Regions from separate parts of the Streptomyces sp. NPDC055254 genome, predicted to be linked through region 1. Evidence: riboswitches for the same ligand, from Rfam matches in the RefSeq annotation. Region 1 holds a riboswitch; each other region holds the start of a gene.
What was found. Region 1 has a riboswitch for cobalamin ahead of ACWFQ8_RS02160 (ribonucleoside-diphosphate reductase subunit alpha). Riboswitches for the same ligand answer to the same signal wherever they lie in the genome.
Positions count from the first base shown of each region.

Region 2: another riboswitch for cobalamin. It lies ahead of ACWFQ8_RS20115 (ABC transporter substrate-binding protein); the one in region 1 lies ahead of ACWFQ8_RS02160 (ribonucleoside-diphosphate reductase subunit alpha).
Region 3: another riboswitch for cobalamin. It lies ahead of ACWFQ8_RS16090 (cobalamin biosynthesis protein); the one in region 1 lies ahead of ACWFQ8_RS02160 (ribonucleoside-diphosphate reductase subunit alpha).
Region 4: another riboswitch for cobalamin. It lies ahead of cobN (cobaltochelatase subunit CobN); the one in region 1 lies ahead of ACWFQ8_RS02160 (ribonucleoside-diphosphate reductase subunit alpha).

Region 1 covers NZ_JBSGQV010000001.1:489,478-494,933, forward strand. Annotated here, with positions in the region: gene ACWFQ8_RS02145 (GntR family transcriptional regulator) at 1-431, shown strand, start outside; gene ACWFQ8_RS02150 (carbon starvation CstA family protein) at 562-2,790, shown strand; gene ACWFQ8_RS02155 (CstA-like transporter-associated (seleno)protein) at 2,787-2,984, shown strand; cobalamin riboswitch at 3,282-3,414, shown strand; gene ACWFQ8_RS02160 (ribonucleoside-diphosphate reductase subunit alpha) at 3,580-5,456, shown strand, end outside.
Region 2 covers NZ_JBSGQV010000020.1:43,888-49,343, forward strand. Annotated here, with positions in the region: gene tgmC (ATP-grasp peptide maturase system methyltransferase) at 71-1,237, opposite strand; gene ACWFQ8_RS20105 (ATP-grasp ribosomal peptide maturase) at 1,234-2,115, opposite strand; partial or broken gene ACWFQ8_RS20110 (HD domain-containing protein) at 2,069-2,407, shown strand; cobalamin riboswitch at 2,490-2,629, shown strand; gene ACWFQ8_RS20115 (ABC transporter substrate-binding protein) at 2,666-3,655, shown strand; gene ACWFQ8_RS20120 (FecCD family ABC transporter permease) at 3,745-4,767, shown strand; gene ACWFQ8_RS20125 (ABC transporter ATP-binding protein) at 4,764-5,456, shown strand, end outside.
Region 3 covers NZ_JBSGQV010000013.1:142,883-148,338, forward strand. Annotated here, with positions in the region: gene ACWFQ8_RS16085 (cobyric acid synthase) at 1-472, opposite strand, end outside; gene ACWFQ8_RS16090 (cobalamin biosynthesis protein) at 469-1,467, opposite strand; cobalamin riboswitch at 1,505-1,658, opposite strand; gene ACWFQ8_RS16095 (hypothetical protein) at 1,775-1,996, opposite strand; gene ACWFQ8_RS16100 (anion permease) at 2,022-3,287, opposite strand; gene ACWFQ8_RS16105 (alpha/beta hydrolase family protein) at 3,597-4,727, shown strand; gene ACWFQ8_RS16110 (hypothetical protein) at 4,844-5,456, shown strand, end outside.
Region 4 covers NZ_JBSGQV010000003.1:23,235-28,690, forward strand. Annotated here, with positions in the region: gene cobN (cobaltochelatase subunit CobN) at 1-2,682, opposite strand, end outside; cobalamin riboswitch at 2,723-2,858, opposite strand; gene ACWFQ8_RS04250 (cobalamin biosynthesis protein CobG) at 3,184-4,707, shown strand; gene ACWFQ8_RS04255 (precorrin-8X methylmutase) at 4,704-5,351, shown strand; gene ACWFQ8_RS04260 (precorrin-2 C(20)-methyltransferase) at 5,348-5,456, shown strand, end outside.

The DNA.
Region 1 (5,456 bases):
AGCTCCTGGACATCGGCTACGTGACGGCCGACGACACCCTCGCCGGACTGCTCAAGATCACCACCGGTGGCCGGGTCCTGCGCATCGAACGGCTCCGGCTGGCCAGCGGGGAGCCGATGGCCATCGAGACCACGCACCTCTCGGCCAAGCGCTTCCCCGCCCTGCGCCGCTCGCTCGTCAAGTACTCCTCCCTGTACACCGCTCTCGCCGAGGTGTACGACGTCCATCTCGCCGAGGCCGAGGAGACGATCGAGACCTCCCTGGCCACCCCGCGCGAGGCCGGGCTGCTCGGCACCGACGTCGGCCTGCCGATGCTGATGCTCTCGCGGCACTCGCTGGACGCCGCCGGGGAACCGGTGGAGTGGGTGCGGTCGGTGTACCGCGGGGACCGCTACAAGTTCGTCGCCCGGCTCAAGCGCCCCGCCGTCTGACCGCCCCGTCCGACCGCCCCGCCGGCGCCCCGTTTGACGGACCGGTTTGCGGACAGGGGCTTACGTTCACCGGCTCCTCTCCCGTAGATTCCCTGCGCTCACGCAGATGATCTACGAGGGGACGAGGATCATGCCGGAACCGGTAGCAACGGGAACAGAACGGGACGCGGCGAGTCCGGGCAGCAGGCCGGGCTCGCCGTCTCCGAAGGCCATCGCCGCGTGGGTGCTCGTCGGACTCGTCGGCGCCATCGGGTGGGGCGTGCTCGCCCTCTCCCGCGGCGAGGAGATCTCCGCCGCCTGGCTCCTCGCCGCGGCGCTGGGGTCGTACGCCATCGGCTACCGCTTCTACGCCCGCTTCATCGCGCGGCGCGTACTGAGGGTCGACAAGACCCGCGCGACGCCCGCCGAACGCCTTGACAACGGTGTCGACTTCCACCCCACCGATCGCCGGGTGCTCTTCGGCCACCACTTCGCCGCCGTCGCCGGCGCCGGGCCGCTGGTCGGACCCGTGCTCGCCGCGCAGATGGGCTACCTGCCGGGGACCATCTGGATCGTCGCGGGCGTCATCTTCGCGGGCGCCGTCCAGGACATGGTCACGCTGTTCTTCTCCACCCGCCGCGACGGCCGCTCGCTCGGCCAGATGGCCCGGGACGAGATCGGCCCCGTCGGCGGAGCCGCCGCGCTGGTCGCCGTGTTCGCCATCATGATCATCCTGCTGGCGGTGCTGGCGCTGGTCATCGTCAACGCGCTCGCGCACTCCCCCTGGGGCGTCTTCTCGATCGGCATGACGATACCGATCGCCCTCTTCATGGGCTTCTACCTCCGCGTGCTGCGCCCGGGCCGGGTCACCGAGGTCTCCGCCATCGGCGTGGCCCTGCTCCTGCTCGCCATCGTCTCGGGCGGCTGGGTCGCCGAGTCCTCCTGGGCGGACACCTTCACCCTGGAGAAGGAGACGCTGGTCATCTGGATGGTGGCCTACGGCTTCTTCGCCTCGGTCCTGCCGGTGTGGATGCTGCTGGCGCCCCGCGACTACCTCTCCACCTTCATGAAGGTCGGCACCATCGCGCTGCTGGCGCTGGGCGTGGTCATCGCGATGCCCACGCTGAAGATGCCCGCCGTCACCGACTTCGCCACCCGCGGCGACGGCCCGGTCTTCGCCGGCTCGATGTTCCCGTTCGTCTTCATCACCATCGCGTGCGGGGCCCTGTCCGGATTCCACTCCCTGGTCTCCTCGGGCACCACGCCGAAGATGATCCAGAAGGAGACCCAGGTCCGGGTCATCGGCTACGGCGCGATGCTCACCGAGTCCTTCGTCGCGATCATGGCGATGATCGCGGCCTGCATCATCGAGCCCGGCCTCTTCTTCGCCCTGAACTCCCCTCCCGGCGTCATCGGCACCACCGTCGAGACCGCCTCGCAGGCAGTGACGAACTTCGGCTTCGCCATCAGCCCCGAGGCCCTCGCGCAGGCCGCGAAGGACGTCGAGGAGACCAGCCTGCTCTCCCGTACCGGTGGCGCGCCGACCTTCGCACTCGGAATGTCGGAGATCTTCTCGGCCGTCATCGGCGGCACCGCGATGAAGGCCTTCTGGTACCACTTCGCCATCATGTTCGAGGCGCTGTTCATCCTGACGACGGTCGACGCCGGTACCCGCGTCGGGCGGTTCATGCTCCAGGACACCCTCGGCAACGTGCACAAGTCCTTCAAGGACGTGAGCTGGAAGCCCGGCGTCTGGTTCGCCAGCGCGATCGTCGTCGGCGGCTGGGGATACTTCCTGTGGGTCGGCATCAAGGACCCGCTGGGCGGCATCAACCAGCTCTTCCCGCTGTTCGGCATCGCGAACCAGCTGCTCGCCGCGGTCGCCCTGGCGGTCTGCACCACGCTGCTGGTCAAGTCCGGGCGGCTCAAGTGGGCCTGGGTGACGGGCGTGCCGCTCGCCTGGGACGTGTCGGTCACGCTCACCGCGAGCTACCAGAAGATCTTCTCGCAGGACGTGAAGGTCGGCTTCTTCGCCCAGCGCGACAAGTACCAGGCGGGCATCGACGCGGACAAGGTGCTGCCGCCCGCGAAGACCATGGACGAGATGCACACCGTGGTCACCAACGCCACCGTGGACGGCGTGCTGTCGGCGCTGTTCGCGGTCCTGATCATCATCGTGCTGATCGACGCGGCCCGGACCTGCTTCAAGGCCATCGCCCACCCGCAGTCCGTGAAGCTCTCCGAGGTCCCGTGGACCGAGTCGAAGATCATCGCGCCGGCCGGCCTGATCCCGACCGCCGAGGAGCGTGCGGAACTCTCCGCCGCGGGCCTCGACTCGAACGGCGGCCGGGTGAAGGAGCAGGAGCCCGCGGCCTCATGAGCGCGCTGCGGGCAGTCCTGGCCAAGACCTGGTTCTACCTGCGGGAGTTCTCGGGAGAGGCCGCGTACGACCGCTACCTCGCCCACGCCCGCTCCCACGACCCGGACGCGGAGGTCCTGACCCGCAGGGCCTTCGAGCGCGCCCGCACGGACTCCCGCGAGGCGGACCCCCGCGAGGGCTTCCGCTGCTGCTGAGGCCGTACGCACGGCTCCGCGGCCACGAACGGGTCGTCACCTCCCCACCAGGAGGCGGCGGCCCGTACGCGTGCGCGCGCTCCGTGTGCCCGGGGCGCCCCGGGACGCGGCCGGCGCACACTCGGCGGGACCGCCCCCGAGGCCTGCCTCGCCGACCGGCACCCTCGACTTCGACGAGCGGGACCCGGCCCCGATCGAGGGCCCGGCGCCGCTCACCCACCGGCCCCCGCTCCGTGGGTACCGGCTCGCACCGTAGCCACGCCGACACAACATGTGGGGGCTACCGCAGACACCCGCCCCCACATGTATGCTCATGGCTGCTGTCGCCGCAGGGGAATCCGGTGCGAATCCGGAACTGTCCCGCAACGGTATGAAATGCGCTGATCAGTGCATCGCAAGTCCGAGGACCTGCCGACAGCGCGCCCGGCTCGACCGAACCGGGTGTCGTACGTCCGGGCCTCGCGGTTGGGCCGAGGGACGCCATGCGGTGCACGTACTGCCTGCCCTGTCCGGGCCGACGCGTGCCCAGTTCCGCATGCGCCCGCTCGCGCGCCGCTCCGCCGATGACCGGACCGAGCGAGGGAGAGCTCCCCCCGTGACCATCGCGCCTTCCGCACCGCGCTTCGAGTCCGTCGACACCGAGACCGCGGCCGAGCCCGGGGGGCCCGGGGCCGCTCTGCTGCGCACCCTGACCGAACTCACGGCGGACCTCCCCGACACCGACCCCGGCCGGGTCGCCGCCGCCGCGCTGCGCGGCCGCAGCTCCGTCGCCGACGAGGCCGAGCTGCGCGGCCTGGCCACCGAGGCCGCCGCCGGTCTCATCTCCGAGGACCCCGCGTACTCCCGGCTCGCCGCCCGGCTGTTGACGCTGGCCGTAGCCGACGAGGCCGCGAGCCAGGGTTCCACCTCCTTCTCCGCGTCCGTCGAGGTCGGCCACCGCGAGGGGCTCATCGCCGACCGCACGGCGGAGTTCGTCCGCACCCACGCGAGCCGGCTGGACGCGCTGGTCGAACACTCCCTGGCCGAGGGCGCCGACGACCGCTTCGGCTTCTTCGGCCTGCGGACCCTGCACAGCCGCTACCTGCTGCGCCACCCGATCACCCGCCAGGTCGTGGAGACCCCGCAGTACTTCATGCTGCGCGTGGCCTGCGGTCTCGCCGAGGACCTGAGCGTCCAGGCCGTCGAGGAAGTCGCCTCGCTGTACCGCCTGATGAGCCGCCTGGACTACCTGCCGTCCTCCCCCACGCTCTTCAACTCCGGCACCCGGCACCCGCAGATGTCCTCCTGCTACCTGCTGGACTCCCCGCTGGACGAGCTCGACTCGATCTACGACCGCTACCACCAGGTCGCGCGCCTGTCGAAGCACGCCGGCGGCATCGGCCTCTCGTACTCCCGCATCCGGGCCCGCGGTTCGCTGATCCGGGGCACCAACGGGCACTCCAACGGCATCGTGCCGTTCCTCAAGACCCTCGACGCCTCCGTCGCCGCCGTGAACCAGGGCGGCCGCCGCAAGGGCGCCGCCGCCGTGTACCTGGAGACCTGGCACGCGGACATCGAGGAGTTCCTGGAGCTCCGCGACAACACCGGCGAGGACCAGCGCCGTACGCACAACCTGAACCTCGCCCACTGGGTGCCGGACGAGTTCATGCGCCGCGTGAACGCCGACGCCGACTGGTCGCTGTTCTCCCCGGCCGACGTCCCCGAGCTGGTGGACCTGTACGGCGACGACTTCGACGCCGCGTACCTGAAGGCCGAAGCCGCCGGGCTCGCCAAGAAGTCGATGCCCGCCCGCGACCTGTACGGCCGGATGATGCGCACCCTCGCACAGACCGGTCAGGGCTGGATGACCTTCAAGGACGCCTCCAACCGGACCGCGAACCAGACCGCTCTGCCCGGGACCGTGGTCCACTCCTCGAACCTCTGCACCGAGATCATCGAGGTCACCAACGACGGCGAGACGGCCGTCTGCAACCTCGGCTCGGTCAACCTCGGCGCGTTCGTGCTGAGCGAGTCCGGCGAGATGGACTGGGAGCGGCTCGACGAGACCGTCCGCACCGCCGTGACGTTCCTCGACCGCGTGGTGGACATCAACTTCTACCCGACCGAGCAGGCCGGCCGTTCCAACGCGAAGTGGCGCCCCGTGGGCCTGGGCGCGATGGGCCTGCAGGACGTGTTCTTCAAGCTGCGGCTGCCCTTCGACTCCGCCGAGGCGCAGGCCCTGTCCACGAAGATCTCCGAGCGGATCATGCTGGCCGCGTACGAGGCCTCCTGCGACCTCGCCGAGCGCAACGGCCCGCTCCCGGCCTGGGCCGAGACCCGCACCGCCCAGGGCGTGCTGCACCCGGACCACTACGGTGTCGAGCCGACCTGGCCGGAGCGCTGGGACGCGCTGCGCGCCCGCGTCGCGAAGTCCGGCATGCGCAACTCCCTGCTGCTCGCCATCGCTCCGACCGCGACGATCGCCTCGATCGC
Region 2 (5,456 bases), on a different contig from region 1:
CGGCTGCCGGGTGGGGAGTCGCGAGAAAAGCCCAGGCTGGAAGGGGACCGGCCGAGGCAGTCAGCGGGTGTCAGCCAAGCGGGTGCTGCCAGTGCAGGTTCGGCGAACCGTCGATCCAGTACGTGTGCGCGCGCTCGGTCACCCGCAGCCGCAACTCGGCGATGCCGGGCCGGCCGAGGTCGTGCCATCCGAGAAGGGCGCGCTCGATGTCGTCCCACAGGGATACGGGGCCACCCTGACGCACGAGCCATCCGTCGTCGTCGTTCACCAGCTCGGCGAAGGCCTCCCGGTCCGGGTCGAAGAGGTAGAAGAGCGGTGCGCCCGTCGCCGTCCGGGCTCGTAGGACTTGGGCTGTCGGTGCTGCCAGCTGCGCCAGGACGGCCTGCATCGGCTCGTCGAGGTCGGTCGGAGCGACCGAGGCCGGCCGTTCCGAACTGGGGTACGCCACGCGGGAGGACAGGTCTCCGGCGATGGGCACGACAGCCTGGGAGCGTGCCTGCATGAAACTGGCGTGGGCGATGAACCGCCCTTCGGCCGTCCCGTCATCGCCCACGGTGACCTTCGCGAGGCCGGTCCCGCTGAGCAGCGACCCGATGGTGGCGAGGATGACGCCGCCGGGGCGGGTCTGCCGTACCCACGTGTAGGGGATGCGTCGGACTCCGCAGGTGGCGATCACCCTGTCGTAGGGGGCGCGCCGGGGCAGACCGAGGAGCCCGTCCCCCGTCACGGTCCAGGTGGAGAAGCCGAAGGCCTCCAGGGCCGTGTCGGCGCGGGCGGCGACGCCCGGATCCACTTCGATCGTCGTGACGTTGTCTTCGCCCAGGCGGTGACACATCAAGGCAGCGGAGTACCCGGTGCCCGTGCCGATCTCCAGCACGCGGTGCCCGTCCTCGACCTCCAACTCCTCGATCATCTCCAGGACCAGCCGCGGGATCGTGGATGACGAGCTCGGGGTGCCTGGTACCGGGCCGGGAGCCTGGTCGGGGGTGAGGTGCCCGTCGAGCTGCGTGACGAGGGAGTCGTCGGTGTACGCGATCCGGGCCCACTCGGCCGGGTCCGTGCCGGCCGCGGTTACGGGCTTCCAGAGTCCCCCGCCGGTGGGGAGGAAGACGCCGGGGTGCAGGAACACCTCACGGGGGACGGCTTCAACGGCTTTCCGCCAGGCCGGGGTGCGGATCGCGCCCGCGGCTTCGAGCCCATCGGCGAGGGCCTGCCGCTGGGGGCTGGTATCGATCACCGGGTACCTCCTCGGGAGAGCAGGTCAGCGAAGGCGGCCGCCATGGGGAGCCCGGTGTGCTCCTCCAGCCAGCCCCACTGACCATTCGGATTCAGCTCCAGCAGCCAGTAGGCGCCGGCACGGTCCACTGCGAGGTCGAAGCTTCCGGATACGAGGCCGAAGGCATCGAGGAAGGCGAGCAGGGCTTCCTCCAGCGGGGCGGGAAGCGTGGCCACCGAGTACGCCAGGGCAGCGTAGTCCCGCCGCCAGTCCAGGAGTTCGGAATCGATGCGCACAGCGAAGACTTGGCGGCCTACGATCGTGACGCGGACGTCGCACACCTTGTCGACCCGTGCCTGGAAGAGGTGCGGGACGACTCGGATCCGGTCGTCGATCTCGTCTGCGGTGACCTGCTCCGCCCACGACACAACAGGGACGCCGTCCCGCTCGTAGGGCGTGGCCCGGAGCGTCTTGTGGATCACTGCAGGGTGAGCGGCGGCGAACTCGCGCGCGTCGGCCGGGTCGTTGGTGATCAGGGTGGGTGGCGCGGTCAGCCCCAGGCGAAGAGTGCAGGCCAATTGGTGCGGCTTGTAGGCGGCTTCGGCGTTCCGCATGGGGTGGTTCACCCAGAGGGGGCCGTGGAGCGCGTGCAGCACACCGCCGAGCCCGTAGCGCGTCTGCGCGGCCGCGAACCGGGCGTCGTCCGGTCCCAGGTGGGTGAAGGACGGCCATGTCGGGCGGCGCCAGTACACCGCTCCCACGTCTTCCAGGTCGGCGGCTCTCGACGGGGTGAGCATCCGCCCGGCCGCGTGGGCCGGGCGGACGCCGTACCGAGCCGAGACCGTCAAGCCCTCGCCGGCCGAGCACTCCTGGCGGACCTCGCTCATCGCCTCGATCATCGCGAAACTGGAAGGCGCGGACCCCGCGCGGGCCGCGTTCCTCGCCGTCTGGCACGACACCCAGGAGACCCGCACCGGCGACGTGAACCACCTGGGCAGGAAGTACTCGACCGCAGCCGATCCGGCGGCGGTGACCGCCGACCAGACGGCGGGTATGCCCGAGATTCTGGCATCGACGATTCAGGATCTGGTCGCGGAGTACGAAGCCAAGGACTCGCCGGAGGCGATCTGCGCGCGTGACGCCGACAAGCTGGAGTGCTTGCTTCAAGGGATCGAGTACCGAGCCCAGGGGCGAAAGCGCCCCCTCCCCGCGGGAACTCCCGCCGATGCGGGCCTTTCTCGTTTGGCGGGGGCGTGCGGGTCGGGGCGGCGGAACGTGTGGCAAGCTGGGGCGCATTGCCCAGGCGGTGCAGGACAGGAAACCGGTGCGATTCCGGTGCGGTCCCGCCACTGTGACCGGATTCCCCGCGCGGGGAACCGGAAGTCAGACACTGACGCACCGCCTCTTCACGTCGACCAGGGGACGCGGATCCCCCGGAGAGGCTTCGCCATGTCACGTTCCCGCGCCGCTCTGCGCGCACTCGTACCCCTCGCTTTCCTGCTGCCCGTGGCCGCCTGCGGTGCCTCACCGGACGCGGGGAAGCCGGCCCCCGGCGCGGCCGCCGCGCCCGGATTCCCGTACACCGTCACCAACTGCGGTGTGAGCACCACCTATCAGGCTCCGCCGCGACGCGCCGTCACCATGAACCAGCACGCCACCGAGGTGCTGCTCGCCCTCGGGCTGGAGGACCGGATCGCCGGCTCCGCCTACCTCGACGACGCGGTGCTGCCCGCCTACCGTCCGGCCTACGACAAGATCAAGGTGCTGGCCCGGGAGTACCCCTCCCAGGAGGTGCTGCTGGGCGCGGACCCCGACTTCGTGTACGGCGGCTACGCGAGCGCCTTCGACAAGGCGCAGGGCCGCGACCGCGAAGGACTCGGCAAGGCGGGGATCAACACCCGGCTCAACGTCGAGTACTGCACCGAGGGCCCCGTCGGTCTCGACGTGCTCAAGACCGAGATCACCGAGGTCGCCCGGACCTTCGGCGTACCCGAGCGGGGCGCGCGGCTCATCGAGGAGGAGCAGCGGCGCGTCGACGCCGTCGCCGCCCGGGTCAAGGACAAGGCCCGGCCGACCGTCTTCGTTTACGACTCCGGCGAGGGATCCGCCTTCACCTCGGGCGGCAGGGGGATCGGGACCGAGATCATCTCCCTCGCCGGAGGCGCGAACGTGTTCGCCGACCTCGACGACACCTTCGGTGACGTGGCGTGGGAGAAGGTCATCGAGCGCAAGCCCGAGGTCGTCCTCATCTACGACTACGGCGGCACCACCGTCGACGCCAAGAAGCAGCGGCTGTTGAACGACCCGGCCCTGGCGGAGGTTCCCGCCGTCAAGAACAGGCGGTTCGTCGTCCTGCCGCTCTCCTCGGCCGTCCTCGGCGTCCGGGTCGCCGACGCCGTCGAGGCGCTGGGCGGCCAGCTGCACCCCGACGCCGCGTGACGCCCCGTCCGTCCGTGGCCCTCCGCGGGGCCACCGCCGGTCCCGGAGCCGGAGCCCCGGCGGGCGGCGGCGGTGGCCTCCCGCCGGTCCTGATCCTCCTCCTGCTCACCGCCGCGCTCCTCGGATCCGCCGTCGCGGGCCTGGCGCTGGGGCCCGTACGGATCGCTCCCGGCCAGGTCGTCGACATCGTCCTCGGCGGCCTGTCGGGCCGCAGGCCCACCGGGGCGTTCGCCACCATCGTGTGGGACGTACGGGCGCCGCGCGTCATCCTGGGCGCCGTCGTCGGCGCCGGGCTCGCCGTCGCGGGCGCGGTGCTGCAGGCGCTCGTGCGCAACCCGCTCGCCGACCCCTTCCTGCTCGGCGCCTCCTCCGGGGCCTCGGCGGGCGCCGTCCTCGTGATCGTCCTCGGCTCGGGTACCGGCGTCCTCGCCGTCGCCGGACAACTCGGCGTACCGCTCGCCGCCTTCGCCGGTTCCCTGGCGGCGCTCGTCGCCGTCTACGCGCTGGCCCGCCGCGGCGGCTCCCTGACGACCGGCAGGCTGATCCTCGCCGGAGTCGCGGTGCAGTACGTCCTGTCCGCGCTGACCAGCCTGGTGCTCGTGCTCGCCGCGCAGCCGGACCAGGTGCGGACCGTGCTCTTCTGGACCCTCGGGGGCCTCGGCGGAGCCCGCTGGGACGAACTGGCGCTGCCCGCCGCCGCGCTGCTCCTCGGCACCGGCCTGCTGGTCGCCCTCGCCCGGCCGCTCGACCTGCTCCTCGCCGGGGAGGAGGGCGCGCAGACGCTGGGGCTGGACACGGCGCGCTTCCGGGCGGCCGTCTTCGTCCTCACCTCCCTCGTCATCGGCGTGCTCGTCGCTTACAGCGGGGCCATCGGCTTCGTGGGCCTGATGGTTCCGCATGCCGCCCGGATGGTCGTCGGCGCGGGGCACCGCGCACTGCTGCCGGTGTCCGCACTGGGCGGGGCGGTGTTCCTGACCCTGGCCGACCTGCTCGCCCGTACGGCCGCCGCGCCCGAGGAGATCCCCGTCGGCGTGGTCACCGCGCTCGTCGGCGGACCGTTCTTCCTGTGGATGCTGCGCCGCTCCACGCGTACCGAGGGGATCGCCGGATGACGGAGCCCACGGACCCCGCCGCACGCACGTGCCCCGCCAAGCCCACGGACCCCGCCGCACGCGCGCGCCCCGCCGAACGCACGGAGCGTGTGCGGTACGCGGCGCTCCCTGCGCAACTCGCCGTCGAGGGCGTGCGGTACGAGGTCGACGGGCACACCCTGCTCCGCGGCGTCGACCTCACCGCCCGTCCCGGCGAGACGGTCGGCGTGGTCGGCCCCAACGGCAGCGGCAAGACCACCCTGCTGCGCTGCGTCTACGGCGCCCTGCGACCCACCGCCGGCCGGGTGTGGCTCGACGGCAAGGACGCGGGCGCGCTCACCGTCAAGGAGCGCGCGCGGCGCGTGGCGGTCGTCCCGCAGGACGCGGGCGGCGCCTCCGGGCTGACCGTCCGCGAGGTCGTGGCCATGGGACGCAGCCCGCACAAGCGGTTCTGGGAGCAGGACGGCGCGGACGACGTACGACGGGTCGCCGAGGCCCTGGAGACGGTCGGTGCGGGCGCCTTCGCGGGGCGCCGCTTCGACGAACTCTCCGGCGGCGAACGCCAACGCGCCCTGGTGGCCCGGGCCCTGGTCCAGGACCCCGGCCTGCTCGCCCTCGACGAGCCGACGAACCACCTGGACATCCGCTACCAGCTGGAGATCCTGCGCCTGGTCCGCGGGCTGCCCGCCACCGGCCTCCTGGTCCTCCAC
Region 3 (5,456 bases), on a different contig from region 1:
TGCCCATGTTCACGATGTCGGTCCGGCGCAGGTTGATCTCGGCCGGACTCCCCGCCCCCTCGCAGATCACGGCGTCATACGTGCCCCGCAGCTGCTCCAGGCAGTCCGTGACGATGCCGAGCAACTGCTCCTGGCGGCCCCCGTGGTAGCCGCGGGCGCTCATCTCGCCCACCGGCTTGCCCAGCAGCACCACCTGGCTGGTGCGGTCGCCGCCCGGCTTGAGCAGCACCGGGTTCATCAGCGCGGTCGGCTCCACGCGGGCCGCCTGCGCCTGCATGGCCTGGGCGCGCCCGATCTCGGCGCCCTCGCGCGTCACGAAGGAGTTCAGCGACATGTTCTGGGCCTTGAAGGGCGCCACCTTCACACCGCTGCGGGCCAGCCAGCGGCAGATGCCCGCCGTGACCACGCTCTTGCCCGCGTCCGACGTCGTTCCCGCGACGAGCAGTCCGCCGCCGTGCTTCGCGCCGTTCATGCGCGTCCTCCCCTCGTCGTGCCGCAGGCCCTCGAAGCCCACGTACCGGCCCCCGTCGCGCGGGCGACCGCGAGCCGGGCGACCGCGCAGGCCCCCAGAGCCAGCCAGGTCACCCGCCGCGACAACCGCACCGCGCGCTCGATGTCCGCGACCTCCACCGCCCGCCCCCGGGCGCCGTTGAGCACGGCCCGGTGCTCGACCCGGCCCCCGTACGCCAGGGTGCCGCCCAGCCGTACGCCGAGGGCGCCGGCGAAGGAGGCCTCCACGGGTCCGGCGTTGGGGCTGGGGTGCGCGGCGGCGTCGGCGCGCCAGGCCCGTACGGCTCCCCGCCGGTCGGGTCCGGCCAGTACGGCGGCCAGCGCCGTCAGCCGGGCGCCCGGCCAGCCCGCCGCGTCGTCGAGCCGGGCGGAGGCCCAGCCGTAGCGCAGGTAGCGGGGGGACTTGTGGCCGACCATCGCGTCGAGCGTGTTCACGGCCCGGAAGGCGAGCAGGCCCGGCACCCCGGCGACGGCGCCCCACACGAGGGCGCCGACGACGGCGTCGGAGGTGTTCTCGGCGACGGATTCCACGACGGCGCGGGCCATCTGCTGCTCGTCCAGGGACTGCGGGTCGCGTCCGCACAGGTGGGGCAGCCGCCGCCGGGCGGCCTCGGTGTCGCCGGCGGCGAGCGCCGCGCCGATGGTGCGGGCCTCCCGGCCCAGCGAGGTGCCGCCCACGACGGCCCAGGTGGCGGCGGCGGTCAGCGCGATCCGGACCACGGGTGGTGCGGAGCGCACGGCGCGGGCGCCCAGTGCGCCGACCGCCGTCGCGCCCCCGGCGCACACCAGGGTGTGCAGGAGGCCCCGGGCGCGGTCGTCGCGCCACAGGGCGCGCTCCACCGCGGCGGCGGCTCGTCCGAAGGCGGCCACGGGGTGCCCTCGGCGCGGATCCCCGAGGATCCGGTCGCCGATCAGGCCCGCCGCGGCGCCGTACGCGAAAACGCGATCGGCACGCATGGTGGCAGGTATGTCCTCACTCAGGGTCCGCGCCCTGGTTCGACGTGTCCGGCGGCGAGAGTTCCTGGCTCCCGGGACGCACGCGCCGCGTGCGCTCCCCGGTGACAGTGGCGGGACCGCGCCGGAATCGCACCGGACTTCCTCTCCATGCCGCCGTATTGGCTCGGGCAGTCCACCACGCACCGAGAACGCCCGTCAACTCGCCGTTGACCTGCGACGAGGGTCCGGCCGGGCATGCGAAAGCTCCCCCCGGGAAGAACCCGGGGGGAGCTGCCGCGGCGAACCGGACGCGCCTCGGCGCGCCGGATCAGGCGACGATCAGGTAGATCCCGTAGCCCACGGCCGCCGCGACCAGCGCGAAGCAGGCGTACGCACCGCTGCGGGCCAGGGTGGCGGCGCCGCCCTGCTCGGTGGCGGCCTCGTGCTTGGACAGGCCCACCAGGCCCAGGGTGAACAGGGCCACGAGGGCGACGGTGGCGGAGAGGCTGACCCCGAAGACGGAGCCGAGTGCTTCCCAGTCGATCTTCATACTGCCGTTCCTCTGTCTGTCTCGGTCAGACCGCGGCGGCCGGAGCCGCCGGGGTCGTCGTCGCGGCCGGGATGGTGGCCTTGAGGTCCTCGTCGCTCACCGCGGCGGTGGTGGCGGCCGCGAGGGTCGGCGGGACGGTGACGGCGGCCATGGCCGTGGTGACCACACCCGGCTCCTCGGCGCCGACCGGCTGCACGTCGTTGACGTTGTGGTGGTCGACGACCTGGCGGCGCGAGATGAGCCAGATGGCGAGGCAGGAGCCGACCAGGAAGACGGTGACCGCGGCGATGCCGACGTCACCGGTGCGCATGACCAGCTCGGCGCCGGCCGCGACCAGGCCGGCGGCCGGCAGGGTCAGGCCCCACGCGATGAACATGCGGGTGGCGGTGGACCAGCGGACCACCCCGCCCTTGCGTCCCAGACCCGCACCCATGACGGCGCCGGAGCACGCGTGGGTGGTGGAGAGGGAGAAGCCGAGGCTCGACGAGGCCAGGATGACGCTGGCGGCAGAGGTCTGGGCGGCGAAGCCCTGCTGCGGCTGGAGGTCGGTGAGGCCCTTGCCCATGGTGCGGATGATGCGCCAGCCGCCCAGGTAGGTGCCCATCGCGATGGCCAGACCGGCGGAGACGATGACCCAGACCGGCGGGTTGGCGCCGGCGGGCAGGGCGTTCCCGGCGACGAGCGCCAGGGTGATGATGCCCATCGTCTTCTGCGCGTCGTTGGTGCCGTGCGCGAGGGAGACGAGACCGGCCGAGGCGATCTGACCGGTGCGGTAGCCCTTCGCGGAGGTCTTCTCGCCGACCTTGCCGCCGAGCTTGTACGTGACCTTCGCGGCCAGCATCGCGGCCAGACCGGCGACGAGCGGCGCGGCGATCGCGGGGATCAGCACCTTGGTGACGACGACGCTGCCGTTGACCGCGCCGATTCCGGCGGAGGCGACGGCGGCACCGATCAGGCCGCCCATCAGGGCGTGCGAGGAGCTGGAGGGCAGGCCGACCAGCCAGGTGACGAGGTTCCAGAGGATCGCGCCGACCAGAGCGGCGAAGATCACTTCCGGCTGGATGCCTTCCTCGTTGACGAGGCCCTTGGAGATCGTCTTGGCGACCTCCACGGACATGAACGCGCCGACGAGGTTGAGCACGGCGGACATGGCCACCGCCGTCTTGGGCTTGAGGGCGCCGGTCGAGATGGTGGTGGCCATCGCGTTGGCCGTGTCGTGAAAACCGTTCGTGAAGTCGAACACGAGAGCGGTGATGATCACGATCCCGAGGAGAAGCGTTATGTGCTCCATTTACCCAGGCTTCTGTTTGACGTCAGTGGCTCGGCGACCGTAGGCAACCTGGATGAACGGAAGATGAACTGGCACGGGCCGATCGGTGTACTGCCTCGCCACGCGATCGGAACCTTCGTCCCGGTTCTGGCGGAGATACATCGATTAATGCACGTCAAAGCCGGGTGAATGAACCCCTCCGCGCCGGATCCCGGACATACGGGCGGCGCCCTCCGGAACCGGAAGGAGAGATGGATCACGCCCGCCGCGGCGCGGCCGGGCCGCGCCCCTCCGGTGGCCCCCCGGGATCGGCGCCCCGACACTGGAGCCGTGCGTACCGCGACAGCGACGGCAGCGGCCGTCACCACCATGCTCCTGGGCGCCGGCGCGGCCGCCGTCGCGGCCGGCCGGTACGCCGCCGGCGCCGCCCTGCGGCACCGGCCCGGGTGCCCGCTGCCCGGCGGGCCGCGCCTCACCGTCCACTCCACCGCCGCCGGCCGGATCGCCCTGACCCGCTCACTGGCCTCCCTGCGCCCCGGTACGTACGGCCTGGACGCCCCGGGGGTGCACGCCGTCGTCGGACCCGTCCTCACCGGGGTGCCCCACGACCCGGACACCGTCGTACGCCGGCTCCTCGCCGTCACCCACGGCTCCCTCGACCCCGGCACCCGGCTCACCCTCACCCCCCAGGTCCACCTCGGCGATCCGCGTACCGCCCTCGGCCTCGACCACGCCGACGTGGACGTCCCCGGGGAGCTGGGCGCCCTGCCCGCCTGGTTCGTCCCCGCGGCCCGGGACACCTGGGTCATCACCGTGCACGGGCTCGGCAGCAGCCGCGAGCACCCGATGGTCGTCATGCCCTTCCTGCACCGCCAGCGGCTGCCCGTCCTCGACCTGGGCTACCGGGGCGACCTGGGCGCCCCCGCCTCCCCGGACGGCCTCGGGCACCTCGGCGCGTCGGAGTGGCGTGACCTGGACGCCGCCATCCGCTACGCCCTGCGCTACGGGGCCCGCCGCGTGATCCTGCACGGCTGGTCCACCGGCGCCACCATGGCCCTGCACGCCGCCGAGCGCTCGGCGCTGGCCGGCCGCATCTCCGGGCTGGTGCTCGACTCGCCCGTGCTCGACTGGCACGCCACCCTGCGCGCGCTCGCCGCGGCCCGCCGCACCCCGGCCCCGGTGCTGCCGCTCGCCGTACGGGCCGCCGAGAGCCGCGCGGGGCTGCGCGCCGACCGGCCGGCGCCGGGCGCAGACCCCGCCGCGCTGCGCGTCCCCGTCCTGATCCTCCACGGCCCGGACGACGTGTTCGCCCCGTGGGGCCCCTCCCGCCGGCTCGCCGCCGCCCGCCCCGACCTGGTCACCCTGCACACCGTGCGGGCCGCCGGGCACGGGGCGATGTGGAACGCCGACCCGTCCGGCTACGAGGAGGTCCTGCGCCGTTTCCTCACCCCCCTCATGTGAAGGCCGTGTGCCGGAAGCGACGTGGAGGCCGGGTTGTCCCGGTCTGTACCTCGGGTGGGAGCGGTAACGGACAGTTCCGTTTGGGCTTTCGGCCAGTGACGGGCGAGACTGCTTCCGTGACGTCCCGAAAGCCTGATGAGCAGTTGGCTCGCGACTCCAGACTCCGACTCGTCTCGCCGCGTTCCGTCGCCGCGGCCCGCAAGGCGGTGACCGACCGCCGCACCCGACCCGCCCCCAGACCCCCGGCGGGCACTCCCGCCACGGCGGACCTGGCGAACCGCGCCCGGGCCTCGCTCGCCGACGCCGTACGCCTGACCCGCTGGGCCGAGGTCAACCTGGGCGCCGGGGACGGCGGCCGGGCCGCGCCCTCCGGCGCCCTGGCGGCGGTCGACGTCGAACGGGCCGCCGGGGAACTGAACCTGACACACGGGCAGATCCGGGTCGGCTGGGACCGCGCCCGGCTCGCCGGACTCGTCGAGGTGCACGGCGGCCACGCCCGGCCCGGCTGGCGGCTGCGCGCCTGGGACCGCGACGACACCGCCGTGCTGCGCGGCTGGGTCGCGCTCTTCGACGCCTGGTCGCTGGTCCACCCCGCCCCCGCCGACATCGCCCCCGCGGCCGTCGCCGAGGTCGTCGAGGCCATGCCCCAGCTCCTCTCCCTGCTCCAGCTGTCCGCCGGCCCGGTGAGCGTCCCGGACCTGCTCGACCTGCTCGGGCAGCGCGTGACCG
Region 4 (5,456 bases), on a different contig from region 1:
CAGCGCCTCCGCGACGTCGTCGCCGGAGGTGCGCATCGCGCTCGTGCCCCACAGGGACAGGCCGACGGAGGCGGGCCACTCGCCGTTGTCCGTGCGGTAGCGGGTCAGGAGGGACTCGGCGAGCGCCTGCCCCGTCTCCCACGCGAGGCGGGAGGGAACGGCCTTGGGGTCGACGGAGTAGAAGTTGCGGCCCGTGGGAAGGACGTTGACCAGGCCGCGCAGCGGGGAGCCGGACGGGCCCGCCGGGATGAAGCGGCCGTCCAGGGCCGCCACCACGTGCGCGATCTCGTCCACCGTGCCCGCCAGGCGCGGGACCACCTCGCGCGCCGCGAAGTCGAGGACGGCGGCGACGTCCGCCGAGTGGGCCGACGCCACCGTCGCGACGGCCGCCGGGTCCCAGTGCGCGTCCTCCATCGCCTGTACCAGGGCACGGGCCTGCTCTTCGACGGCGTCCGCCGAGGTACGGGTGGCCGCCGACTCGTCCAGGCCCAGCGCCTCGCGCAGGCCCGGGAGCGCCGTCGTACCGCCCCAGATCTGCCGGGCGCGCAGGATGGCGAGGACGAGGTTCACCCGGGCCGGGCCGGTCGGGGCGCCCCCCAGGACGTGCAGGCCGTCGCGGATCTGGGCGTCCTTGACCTCGCACAGCCAGCCGTCGACGTGAAGCAGGAAGTCGTCGAAGCCGTCGTCGTCCGGACGCTCGTCGAGGCCGAGGTCGTGGTCGAGCTTCGCCGCCTGGATCAGGGTCCAGATCTGGGCGCGGATGGCCGGCAGCTTCGCCGGGTCCATGGCGGAGATCTGGGCGTACTCGTCCAGGTGCTGCTCCAGGCGGGCGATGTCGCCGTACGACTCGGCCCGCGCCATGGGGGGTACGAGGTGGTCCACCAAGGTGGCGTGCACGCGGCGCTTGGCCTGCGTGCCCTCGCCCGGGTCGTTGACCAGGAACGGGTAGATCAGCGGCAGGTCGCCGAGGGCGGCGTCGGGGGCGCAGGAGGCGGACAGGCCGGCGTTCTTGCCGGGCAGCCACTCCAGGTTGCCGTGCTTGCCCAGGTGGATCATCGCGTCGGCGCCGAAGCCGCCGTCCTCCGCGCGGGCCTGGATCCAGCGGTACGCGGCCAGGTAGTGGTGCGAGGGAGGCAGGTCCGGGTCGTGGTAGATCGCGATCGGGTTCTCGCCGAAGCCGCGCGGCGGCTGGATGAGGATCAGCAGGTTCCCGCGGCGCAGGGCCGCGAGCACGATGTCGCCCTCGGGGTTGGCGGAGCGGTCGACGAACATGTTCCCGGGGGCCTCGCCCCAGTGCTCCTCCACGCTCGCGCGCAGGTCGGCCGGGAGCTCGGCGAACCAGCGCCGGTAGTCGGCGGCCGGGATGCGGACCGGGTTGCGGGCGAGCTGCTCCTCGGTGAGCCAGTCCTGGTCGTGGCCGCCGGCCTCGATCAGGGCGCGGATCAGCTCGTCGCCGTCGCCGGAGACCAGGCCGGGGATGTTCTCGACGGGACCGAAGTCGTAGCCGCCGGCGATCAGCGTGCGCAGCAGTTCGACGGCGCTGGCCGGGGTGTCGAGGCCGACCGCGTTGCCGATGCGGGAGTGCTTGGTGGGGTACGCGGAGAGGACCAGCGCGACCTTCTTGTCGCGCCGGTCGATGTGCCGCAGCCGGGCGTGGCGTACGGCGATCCCCGCGACGCGGGCGGCCCGTTCGGGGTCGGCCACGTAGGCGGGCAGGCCGTCCTCGTCGAACTCCTTGAAGGAGAACGGGACGGTGATCAGGCGTCCGTCGAACTCGGGCACGGCGACCTGGGTGGCGGCGTCGAGGGGGGAGAGGCCCTCGTCGCTCTCCTGCCAGGCGGCGCGCGACCCGGTCAGGCACAGGGCCTGCAGGATGGGCACGCCGAGGGAGGCGAGGGCGCCCGCGTCCCAGGACTCGTCGTCGCCGCCCGCAGAGGCGGTGGCGGGGCGGGTGCCGCCGGCCGCGAGGACGGTGGTGACGACCGCGTCGACGCCCTCCAGGGTGGCGAGCAGTTCCGGCTCGGGGGTGCGCAGGGAGGAGACGTAGAGGGGGAGCGGCTGGGCGCCGTGGGCCTCGACGGCCTCGCACAGGGCGTGCACGAAGGCGGTGTTGCCGCTCATCTGGTGGGCGCGGTAGTACAGCACGGCCACGCGGGGGCCGTCGGTCCGGCCGGGGGTGCGCTCCAGCGGGCCCCAGGTGGGGGCGGGGGCGGGCGGCTCGAAGCCGTGGCCGGTGAGCAGGACGGTGTCGGAGAGGAACCGGGCGAGCTGGGCGAGGTTGGCGGGGCCGCCGTGCGCGAGGTAGGCGTGGGCCTCGGCGGCGATGCCGATGGGGACGGTGGAGGCCTCCATCAGCTGGGCGTCCGGGGCCTGTTCGCCGGTGAGGACGACGACGGGACGGGGCTGGTCGGCGGCGAGGAGGAGGTCGAGGCCGTCCTGCCAGGCGCGGAGGCCGCCGAGGAGGCGTACGACGACCAGGTCGACGCCGTCGAGGAGGGCGGGTAGGTCGTCGAGGGGGAGGCGGGAGGGGTTCGCGAAGCGGTACGGGGCGGGTGCCGGGAGGGGCGCTGGGTTCGTGGGGTCCGCCGGGCTCGGCGGGGGCGTGGGGTTCGCCGTGGTGGCCGTGTTCGCGGCGCGGGCGCTGAGCAGATCGGTGTCGGACGTCGACAGCAGCAGGATCATGCGGCGGCAGGCCTTCCTCGGGGTTTCCGCGCCCCGGGCAGTGAGGACAGCGGGAGTTCCTGACTCACCCCGTTGATCGCGTGATCGCTCCGCGGGGGTTCACAGTGGCGGGACCGCGCCGGAATCGCACCGGGCTTCCTCCCATGTCGCCGTCCTCGGCGACGGCGGGCCGGTGTGGTCCGCCGGTGGTCATCCTAGGCGGCCTTTGCCCTGGCCGGGAGCGTGGGGGTCGGGCCGGGTCGGACCGCGCGGGTGGGGTGGCGGTGGGGGTGGTCGGTGCGGTGGCGCTGCCGGGGCTCTGCCCTGGGCCCCGCGCCTCAAACGCCGGCGGGGCTGGAGGGCGCCTCGGACGCCGGCGGGGCTGGAGGGCGCCTCGGACGCGGGCGGGGCTGGAGGGCGGGGCGGGGCCGGGTTGGGTCGGGGCGCGCGGGGTGGGGTGGTCGGGTGGGGGTGGCGACGGACACAGGTCGGGGGTGGGGAATCGTGGGTATGCTCGCCGCCATGCCCCAGCCCCCTTCCGCCGCATCGCGGGATGAACCCGTCATACGGGAGCGCGGTGACTCCTGCCCCGGCGCGCTGCGCCTGCACGCGGCGGACGACGGGTACCTCGCGCGCGTGCGGATTCCGGGCGGAGAGCTGAGTGCCCACCAGGCTTCGGTGTTGGGCGTGGCCGCCGACCGGTTCGGGGACGGCCATCTGGAACTCACCTCGCGCGGCAACGTTCAGTTGCGCGGTCTGCGGGAAGGTTGCGGCGCCGGTCTGGCGGAGTTGCTGGACGCCGCCGGGCTGCTGCCCGCGCCCAGCCACGAGCGCGTGCGGAACATCGTGGCCACCCCGATGTCCGGTGTGCCCGAAATCATGGAATGCGATTCCGGTTCCGGACGATCCGAGGTCGGGCGGCTCGATGCCGGTTCCGGGCGGTCCGAGGTCGGGCGGCTCGACGTTTCCCGGCCTGCCTCCGGCCCTGTGCGGCCCGGTTCCGGCGGGTCGGGTTCCGGTGGCGCTGACGCCGGATGCACGTCCCGGCCCGATGTGATGCCGTGGGTGCGGGAGTTGGACCGGTTGCTGTGCGGCAACGCGCGCGTCACCGCGCTGTCCGGGCGGTTCCTGTTCGCCTTCGACGACGGGCGGGGGGACGTGGTCGCGCTGGCGGCGGACGTGACCGTGCTCGGGCAGGCGGACGGTCGGGCGCTCGTGCGGCTCGGCGGGGCCCCCGGCGCCGTGGCCGTGGACGCGGCGGACGCGCCGAGGGCGGCGCTGCTCGCCGCCGAGTACTTCCTCGACGCCGCCGACGCGGCCGGGACGCGGGCCTGGCGGGTGCGCGAGCTGCCCGACGGACACGCCCTGGACGAAGCGGAGTTGACCGGCAGGCTCGCCGCCGCCGGGATCGCCGCGCAGCCGGTGCCCGTGGTGCGGTGGCCGTACGCGCCGCCGCCGGTGCCCGGGGGTTCGGGCAGCGGCCGGGGCGCGCCGCTGTGCGTACTGCCCCCGCTCGGCAGGCTCAGCACCGCCCAGTGGCGGGCGCTCGTCGAGGTCGCCGACCGGGCCGGCGGCGGGATGCGCATCACTCCGTGGCGCACCGTCGTCGTCCCGAACGCGCCCGTCCCGCCACCGCTCGACGCCCCGGCCCGGCTGCGCGCCGCCGGGCTCGTCGTGGACCCCGACAGCCCCTGGCAGGGCGTCACCGCCTGTACCGGGCGCCCCGGTTGCGCCAAGGCGCTGGCCGACGTACGGGCCGACGCGCGCGCGGTCGTCCAGGCTGCGCGGGGGCCGCTGCCCGTGCACTGGTCCGGCTGTGAGCGCCGCTGCGGGCATCCGCGGGGGACGGCCTGGGTGGACGTCGTGGCCACCGGGTCCGACCAGGGGCCGACCGACCAGGGGCGGTCCGACTACGGGCTGTCCGTCCACGGGCGGGCCGTGGCGCACGGCGCCGGCCTGGCGGCCGCCCTCGCCGTCGCCCGCAACGTCCCCGTTCCTTCCGATGAAGTACCAGAAGCACCGTCCGTAGACGCAGTGAAGAAATGAGCGAGTACACCGTGTTCGAGTACGAGAAGGACGGCGCCGCGATCTACCGCCAGTCCTTTGCCACGATCCGCGCCGAGGCGGACCTCTCCGGGCTGCCCGCCTCCGTCGCCCAGGTCGCGGTGCGCATGATTCACGCCTGCGGAATGACCGACCTCCCGCAGGACCTCGGGTACACGCCCGAGGTCGTGCTGCGGGCCCGCGCCGCCCTGGAGGCGGGCGCGCCGATCCTGTGCGACGTGCAGATGGTCGCCAGCGGGGTCACCCGCAAGCGGCTGCCCGCCGACAACGAGGTGATCTGCACGCTCTCCGACCCGGCGGTGCCGGAACTGGCGGCGCGGATGGGCACCACGCGCAGCGCCGCCGCGCTCGAAGTGTGGCGCGACCGGGGCCTGTTGGAGGGCTCTGTGATCGCCGTCGGCAATGCGCCGACCGCGCTGTTCCGGCTGCTGGAGATGATCGAGGAGGGCGCCCCGCGCCCCGCCGCAGTCATCGGCGTGCCCGTCGGCTTCATCGGCGCCGCCGAGTCCAAGGACGCCCTGGCCGCGCACCCCTCCGGGCTCGACCACCTGATCGTGCGCGGCCGCCGGGGCGGCAGCGCCATCGCCGCCGCCGCCGTGAACGCGATCGCGAGCGTGGCCGAATGAGCACCGTGGAGCACCGGGCCGACACCACCGCGGGCGCCGCCGGCGCGACGGCGGCAAAGGGCCGTCTGTACGGGGTCGGGCTCGGACCCGGCGACCCCTCCCTGA